2 regions of the Halomonas sp. CnH100-B genome follow, and region 2 is predicted to be linked to the other one. Evidence: predicted binding sites of a transcription regulator. Region 2 holds the regulator's gene; the other holds the start of a gene.
What was found. The regulator FliA, encoded in region 2, starts transcription of late flagellar genes. The targets are predictions, from matches to a motif close to CTAAAGTTNNNNNNNNNNCNGCCGATA.

Region 1: fliD (flagellar filament capping protein FliD) is a predicted target of FliA. The motif match lies at 2,128-2,154, and genes of this name have one in related genera.

The regions. Positions count from the first base shown of each region.
Region 1 covers NZ_JAMXRX010000004.1:44,784-49,206, reverse strand. The annotation lists gene NH398_RS09860 (hypothetical protein) at 1-302, opposite strand, end outside; gene fliD (flagellar filament capping protein FliD) at 700-2,055, shown strand; gene fliD (flagellar filament capping protein FliD) at 2,199-3,581, shown strand; gene NH398_RS09845 (flagellin) at 3,716-4,423, shown strand, end outside.
Region 2 covers NZ_JAMXRX010000008.1:49,297-53,719, forward strand. The annotation lists gene flhF (flagellar biosynthesis protein FlhF) at 1-361, shown strand, start outside; gene NH398_RS16285 (hypothetical protein) at 358-957, shown strand; gene NH398_RS16290 (flagellar protein FlhE) at 1,004-1,453, shown strand; gene NH398_RS16295 (RNA polymerase sigma factor FliA) at 1,480-2,181, shown strand; gene NH398_RS16300 (MotA/TolQ/ExbB proton channel family protein) at 2,221-3,036, shown strand; gene NH398_RS16305 (OmpA family protein) at 3,041-3,712, shown strand; gene NH398_RS16310 (diguanylate cyclase) at 3,736-4,423, shown strand, end outside.

The DNA of each region.
Region 1 (4,423 bases), on a different contig from region 2:
CCTTGCCCAAACATATCGAACATCAATTCTCGACCGAGTGGCGTCAAAACGAAGCGACCGTAGTCGTTAAGCATGGCGGCATCGCTCTCTTCCAACGTCTTCTGACAAAGCGCCCAACGAGGGTGCTGATGGCGCAGAGCGTCTAGCTCCTGGCGTGACAACCCACGCTGCGGCAGCGTGATCGTTTCGAGCACGTGGCCGCTCTCATACAGCAGCTCTGCCATGCTAGAAAGGCAGTGGCGTAAGCTACGCTGAATGTGAAAAGAGGCAGTCGACGCAGAGGGTAGCGCTTCAGCGGGCATGGGGTGTGGCTCCTGCAATCGCAGCGAAATGGAGTTGCTGCGGTGCATTGTAAAGCAGGGTTGGGTGTTAGACCAAGGTCTATATTTTTCGCGCCGTGTCGTCGCACCCAGGGAGAAAAAGATGGCGAGCTGTCAAAAAATTGCAGCTTTTGATGTTTATATTTAACGCTTCCAATAATATTCAAACTTTTTTTAGATTCGTATTGTTACTTGTTTTTACATATAGATACTTAAAAATTAGTCATACTGTTTAACTCGTGTTTTTTATTGCCGAGAATTATATGACATCGTTAATTTTTAACCGTCACTACGGACTGTCGTACTACGCTAGGAAGTGTGTTGCCTCTTGATTAGGAGTGGCTAATAGCGAGTAAAACGCACCACTAAAGGTTGGATTATGGCTTCTATTACATCGTTAGGTATCGGTTCTGGTTTGGATCTCAATGGCTTGCTGACCCAGTTGCAGCAAGCAGAGCGCGCTAAACTCGAGCCCATTCAGCAGCGTATCGAATCAGAGCAAGCACAAATTTCTGCCTATGGGCAGCTGCAAAGCGCTCTGTCTTCGTTCCAGGCTTCTACCAAGGCACTGAATGAGCAAGATGCGTTTGAAAGCCTGAGTACTAGCGTAGAGGGAGGCGCCGTTACTGCCGTTAGCGATAATGAGGCTCAAGCAGGTCAATACGATATTCAAGTCGATCAGCTAGCAACAGCAGGCAGCTTAGTGACGGAGCGCCTGGACGCGCCTGATACGGCACTGGTTTCTGGTCAGCAATCGCTAACGTTCTCTCTAGCAGAAGGCAGCATAGATCCCATTACGCTTGAGGATGGCAGTACGCTAGAAGACATGCGGGATGCGATCAACGCTCAGAGTGAGGGACGTTTAAGTGCTTCTATTATTAATGATGGTGAAGGTTACCGCCTATCTGTGAATGCAACAGAAACTGGCGCTGCTGCTAGTATCCAAAGCACCAACTTCACGCAAATCTTGGACGCTGGCGTCACCACCAGTGATACCCAGGTGGTGCAGGCGGGCCAGGATGCCGCGTTCAACGTCAACGGCATTGATATCGTGAGCGCTACCAATCGTGTCGAAGGTGCCATTCAGGGGCTGACGCTGACGTTGTCAGAAGCCAATGCAAGCAGCACCGTCACCGTTTCTCAGGATAGTGATGCGATTCGCGAGCAATTGACGGCATTCGTCGATGATTATAACGCTCTGAAGAATACGATAGGGAGTCTCACGGCCTACAACCCAGAAAGTGATAGCGCCGGCGAGCTAAATGGCGACAGCGCTACGCGGGCCGTTGAAACCACACTTCGCCAAGCATTGAGCAGTCGTACCAGTGGCGATAGTTTCAACATGCTGTCTGACATTGGTATCTCGTTGCAGTTGGATGGAACGTTGGCGGTCGACGACGAACAACTCGATGGCATTATCGCTAACCAACCCGATCAATTAGCGAATTTCTTTGCAGGAGCATCAAGCGAGGGTGGCATGGCAGGACAAATTTCATCAGCGATTGAGCAGCTTGTAGGAACCAATGGTCGGTTGGAAAGCGCCGTGAGCAGCTCAGAGAGTCGTGTGGCATCGTTAAATGATCGCTTTGCTACCACAGAGAGCCGAATCGACCAGACTGTGGAGCGCTACCGCGCGCAGTTCGCTGCTATGGACAGCATGGTAGGCCAGATGAACCAGACTAGCGCTTACCTGTCTCAGCAACTCGCGACGTTAGGACAAACAGGTCAAGGCTAACTTTGGCTCGTTCGCTTTTTCTGGCCTAGAGATCTCTCTAGGCCTTTTTGTCTCTTCACTGCCATCATTCCGCTAAAGTTTCTCTCCCTGCTGCCGATAATAGATTCAGTCATACTATTTTCATTTAAAAGGAGCTGAGCCTCATGGCGACGATTACCTCTCTTGGCGTTGGTTCAGGTTTGGATTTGAATGGCCTGTTGACTCAGTTGCAAGCCTCTGAACGGCAAAAGCTAACGCCACTGACCCAGCAGCAGAATACGCAACAGACCAAGATTTCGGCGTACGGGCGTTTGCAGTCGGCTATGGATCGCCTGCAAGAATCGATTACCGCGTTGAACGATACGTCTACCTTCCGTCAGCAGACCAGTACGGTGACAGGTGAAGGTGTTAGCGCCAACGCGGGTGAAACCGCCAATGCAGGTCGTTACGATATCAACGTGATTCAACTTGCCAAAGGTGGAAGCGTCGCCTCCAATAGCGTAGCAATGGATCAGGTGTTGACGACGGCCGCTACCACGTTAACCATCGATTTTGGTGCCACTTATACGAACGGAAGCTTTGATGCGGGGGCTGCGCCTCTCAGCAGCTACTCCCTAGACATTGCCGCCGATAGCACCCTTGAGGACGTGCGCGACCAAATCAATGCCGACGCTGAGTCTGGTGTCACGGCTTCTATCGTTAACGACGGGACTGGTTATCGACTGGCGCTGAGCTCCAAAGAAACAGGCAAAGAGGCTTCGGTAGTCGGTTTTTCAGGGCTGGATCAGCTCACCATGGACAGTGCTACGCTGCGCCCTGGTCAAGATGCTGAACTCGAAGTGAATGGGATTGCCATCACTGGGACGACCAACCGTATCGAAGGAGCTATCCAAGGGGTAACACTGGATATCTCTGCCGTGTCAGAGAGCCCAGTATCTTTGGTGATAGAGCGTGACGAAGCGTCGTTGAAGGAAACGATCGAAGAGTTCGTCAGCACCTATAACGAAGTGCGCTCCACCATCGACCGGATGACGGCTTTCAATGGTGAGGGCGAAACTGCTGGGGAGCTGCTAGGCGACCGCACAGTGCGCACCATAGAGAACCGAATTCGTCGCGATATTACTGATAGCTTAGGTAACGGTGACCTGAATCGCCTTGCGCAAATTGGCATCGATATCGATGAGCGTGGTCGTCTCCAAATCGATGAAACAACGCTTGATGAAGCCATTGCCACCAACGTAGAAGGGCTAACGTCCTTCTTTGCAGGGGAGACCGAAGAAGGCGGCTTTGCTGGACGTTTGAATACCACACTTGAATCGATCACGGCTGACGACGGTATCATCCAAGTATCCGTTGATAGTGCCGAGAGGCGTATCGAGAACCTCGACGAGCGAATTGCGCGCACTGAACTTAGCATCGAGCGCAATATTGAGCGCTATCGCAGTCAATTTGCACAGTTGGATGGCATGATCGCACAGATGAACTCGACGGGGGCATATCTGGCTCAGCAGTTCAGTATGTTGAGTGCCATGCAGAGTAATAACTAACTTCGTTACATTGTTTTACAAAAAAAAGGCATATTTCTCTAAAGATTCTGACTGAGCCGCCGTTAATTAAAATAACGGCGGTTGACCGCCGCAAAGCAGGCCACATGGCCAGTTAATCTTCAAGGAGCACTTCCATGTCTGTGATCAATACGAACATCACTGCCCTGATCGGTCAGAACAACCTGTCTAACTCCCAGGCAATGCTGGCCAAGGCGCAAGAGCGTCTGTCTTCTGGCCTGCGTATCAACAGCGCTGCTGACGACGCTGCTGGTCAAGCCATCGCTAACCGCATGAGCGCTCAAATCACGGGCATGCAGCAAGCTCAGCGTAACACCAATGACGGTATTTCTCTGGCACAGACCCAAGAAGGCGGTCTGAACCAGATCAGCGACAACCTTCAGCGTATTCGTGAGCTGGCAGTTCAGGCCGCAAACGATACCAACACTGCAGAAGACCGCTCTTCTATCCAGCTAGAAATTGACGAGCGTATTTCTGAAATTACTCGTGTTGCCAACGCGACTACATTTAACGGTACTAACTTGCTGAACGCAGACGGTACTTTGAACATTCAAGTGGGTGCCAATACCACCGCTGATGTTGATAACCTTTCTATTAGTACCGTGGACGCTACAGCAAGTACTCTGGGAATTGATGCTCTCAGCGTTGCTGATTTCGATTCTGCACAGTCGGCAATCGATGCTGTTGATAGTGCTCTGCAAACTATCGATGACAACCGCGCTACACTGGGTGCGACCATCAACCGTTTCGAATCAGTACTTGAGAACCTCACCACTGACGTTACTAACCTGTCAGAAGCACGTTCGCGCATCCAAGACGCTGAT
Region 2 (4,423 bases):
CTACTGGCTGACGCCTGCCCGACTGGGAAGCGATGTGCTATCGCTGCTGGTCACCCAGTTACAGAGTGACGGGTTGTCGGCGCTCACCAAGCGGGCTTGGCAGCAGTTGAAAGAAGCGGATGGCGGCGAAGTGAGCAGTGAGCTGCGGCTACTCATGGCCAGCGGTGCCGCCGCAGTGGCGGGCCATTTGGACCTGGCCGATGACGAAGCGGCCCAAGCCTTACGGGCCGATCTGCTGCGTCTGCTAGGTACCCAGCGAAAACGCCGCGACACCGCGCTGCTGGACGCCTTGGTGCACGTATTGATGGCCCGCGATGCCATTCGTCAGCTAGGCAGTGTCAGTCGTGAGGGCTTGGTATGAGCGGTCAAGATCAAGCGGCGGGCCTGCGTAAATGGGCCGATCTGCAGCGCCAGCAGCGGGCCGCAGAGGACGAACCGCAAGATGCCCAGGACGCAACAGCGGCTCCTGCCGCGCCCGTCACTGCCGAAGAGGCCGCGGTGCATACCCAGGACGCCTTGGCACCCACGGTCGCCTCGGCCGCCGAGCCCGCGACGGTGACGCCACCGCGCCCTCAAAAACCGCTGGTCGTGGTAGGGCTCCCGAACACGGGGGCCGCGCAGGTGGATAAAGTGCGCGGCCGCTTGGGGCAGTGGTCTGCGTTGGGCCGCCAATGGGCAGGCGACCCCCAGGATTGGAAGATTCAGGTGGTCATGGCCGACACGCCGTCGCTGGCCACGCTGGCGAAGGCGCATGCCCGCTGGGCGCTATGGGTCAGCAGCGATGCCGATGCCTTCGCCAGTATGTATCGGGTGCTTCGCCAAGTGCGGGAGCACGGCGGCCCGCGACGTCTGCTAGCGCTCCACGAGCCGCACCTACCGCGCCAAGGGCTGCTGGAGAATTTGCGTGATGCCGCCGCGCACTACTTGGACATCGAGCTGCTACTGCTGGCGCGCTGAACGGCTGTCCGCCGAGGTGAAAATGATGCAGCATGGGGACCAACGTATGAGACCGATGGCCTTACCGGTGTGGAAAAACGTTGTACAGTCGTGCATTGGGCGGTTAGCGCTCGCCGCAATGCTGAGTGCTGCCCTGCTGTCGCTTGACGTACAGGCGGCGACCCCCGGCAGCTGGAGTCGCGACGTACCGGGCGTACTGGTGGCTATGAGTGACCGCACCAGCAACAGTCAGGCGATTGCGCCACCGGCAGGCATCCCGTTGGGGGCGGCGACCCTGTCCCGTGTTCAGTGGCGGTTCGAGGCGCCTCCCAGCCAGCCTATCAACGCGTGGCTGTGTCACCCAGAGCGCTGTGTAGCACTGTCGGGCATGCGTGGCAGCACCACCGCGCTGGAAGGTGCGCTGGCGAATGCGCCGCTGCACTTCCGATTTGCCCTGTCCCCCGGCCAGCGGCCGGTACGCGTGCAGGGTTTACAGGTGATAGTGAACTATCAGTAAAGGTCGTTTAGCCGCGAGGCACGAGGATGTATACAGCACAAGGCAGGATCAAACAGAGTGAGCTGTTAACCCAATACATGCCACTGGTGCGACGTCAGGCCTTAACGCTGCAGGTAAGGTTGCCCGCGAGTATTGAGCTAGATGATCTGATCCAGGCGGGCATGGTCGGGCTGTTGGAAGCGCTGGGACGCTTCGACGCTGCCCAGGGCGCAACGTTTGCAACGTTTGCCAGCCAGCGGATTCGCGGTGCCATGATGGATGAGCTGCGCACCCGCGATTGGCTGCCGCGCAGCGTGCGCCGTTCGGCGCGGGCGGTGGATGACGCAGTGCGTCGTCTAGAGCAGCGGTTGGGGCGTCCTCCTGAAGAGGGCGAAATTGCCCGCGAGCTGGAGATGCCGCTGAGCGAATACCAACAGCTGTTGAACGACACCAATAGCGGCCAACTGCTGCCGTTCGAAGAGCTGGTCGCCGATGGCGGCGAGCCCGCCGGGGACGATGCCCAGCACCGGCCGTTCGACCAGCTGCTCGACGAGCAGCAGCGGCAAACGCTGATCGAGGCCATCGAAGCACTGCCCGAGCGTGAAAAGCTCTTGATGGCGCTCTACTACCAAGAAGAGATGAATCTTAAAGAGGTCGGTGCCGTGCTGGGCGTCACCGAGTCGCGGGTGTCCCAGTTGCACAGCCAGGCGGTGAGCCGCCTGCGGGCGCGCCTGCACGAACACGATTAACCCTGGAACTCACTAACCCTAACCGGCGAGGAGCCGTTGATGAACCCATCTACGCTGATCGGTATCTTTGCCAGCATGTTGCTGCTGGTGAGCGTGCTGTTCTTTACCGCAGAGTCGCCCGAAAGTTTTATCAATTTGCCGGGTTTGGCCATCGTGATCACCGGTACGCTGGCGGCGACCTTCATCAGCTATCCGTTGAAGGAAGTATTGCGGGTGGTTCGCCTGGTGGGCTTGGTATTTCGCCGTGAAAATACGTACGTGCGCGACGACATCAACGAACTGGTCGCCATGTCGCGGCTATGGTTCAAAGGCGATGTGCGTGCCGTAGAGCGGGAGCTCGAGCACACCCGTAACCCGTTTCTGCGCACCGGCATCCAACTGGTGATCGCCAACACCAAAGAGGATGAGATTTTCGACATGTTGCGCTGGCGTATCGCCCGCTTGAAAGCCCGCGAACACGCCGAAGCGCAGATTTTTCGCACCATGGCGACCTACGCACCCGCCTTCGGGATGATTGGTACGCTGGTGGGGTTGGTCAACATGCTCGAAGTGATGGATGCGGGTGATCTGCAGGTCATCGGCCCGCGTATGGCGGTGGCGCTATTGACCACGTTCTACGGCATTTTGTTGGCCAATCTCGTGTTCAAGCCCATTGCGGTCAAACTAGAGCGGCGCACCGAAGAGCGTTTGATCACCATGAACATGGTGCTAGAAGGCATTTCTCTGATCACCAAGCGTCGCCTGCCATCGTTCATCGAAGAGACGCTCAACTCTTTCGTGGCGAACTACCATGATGAAATCCGTGACGCCAACGTCAAACCGCGTCCCGACGTAGGCTCCGCACTCAAAGGGTAATGCCATGCTCGACCGCGACTCACGGCATGCCCTGGAGCTGCCCGCTGCGGCGGGGGAGAGCGACGAAAGCTGGTTGACCAGCTATCTGGATGTCCTCACCCTGCTCATCACGCTGTTCGTTCTGCTGCTGGCCCTGACGCCGCCGGACGGTGGCGAAGGGGACGACAGCGATGCCATGCGTGCCGCCAACGCCGTGACATCGCTGCCGCTGGCCAGTCTCGCCACCGGTATCCACCCCCGTTATGATGGCTTGCAGCCTCAAATGGCAGGGCTGGATATACCCGGTGTGAGCGTCTCCCAGGGTCAAGAAGGGGTGACCCTGCGCATCGATGACAGCCTTTTGTTTCCCAGCGGGAACGATGTGCTAACGCCTCAAGGGCAAGATGTGTTAGAACGGCTCTCCTCCGTACTGGAGACCTTCGACGGTCAAATCTCCGTTGAAGGCCACACCGATAATGTGCCTATCTCGACGTCGCGGTTTCCTTCAAACTGGGAACTGTCGGTAGGGCGTGCCATTGCGGTCGTGCGCCAATTAGAACGGCAAGGCATTGCCATTTCACGTATGCGGGCGGTCGGTTACGCCGACACCCAACCCATGGAAAGTAACGCTACCTCGGAAGGGCGAGCAGCCAACCGGCGCGTTGAACTGTTGCTACGGCAGCAGGTCGAGGGGTAAAGCACTATCTCGAGGCTATCTTCGTGTCGAAGCATCACTCGCTACTCCAATCGTTTGGCGCCGTCATGGTGCTCGATGCTGAGAGTAAGCACATTCAAGCGGTCAGCCGTCATTTGACCAAGCTGCTAGGGGTGGTGGATCAAGAGCACCAGGCGCTGACGCCTGCCAGCGTCCTGGGTAAACGATTGAGTCAGCGGTTGCGCCAAGAGCTTCAAGGGCAGCAGCGGCTGGCGAGCCCCCTGGCCTTCCGGCCACCGAATACCACCACGCGGCTGCAGATCCACGCTCACCGCACCCATCACCATGTGATCGTCGAGCTCGAACCTCTTAATCCGTTGGGCAAACGGCGACTGCTAGGCACTGTCAACGAGCGCTTGATGCGTTTGGCCGAAGCGACCCATCAAGAAGAGCTGTTGGATGTGCTGGTGAGCGCCGTGCAGCAGTTGACCGGCCACGACCGTGTGTCGGTGTGCCATTTCGATAGCGACTGGCACGGGCTGATCGTCGCCGAGGCGCAAGGTGGTCCTTTGCCTGCGCTGCTGGGGCAGCGCTTCCCGGCCAGTGACTTCCCCGTCACGCTACGCCGAACCTACGAACGGCATCCCGTTCGCCTGATTTATGACGTTTGTGCCCCCGCCGAACCGCCGCTGCCGTGTACGCCAGATGGTGAGAACGTCGATCTGCGCCACTGTTTTCTACGAGCCCCTGCGC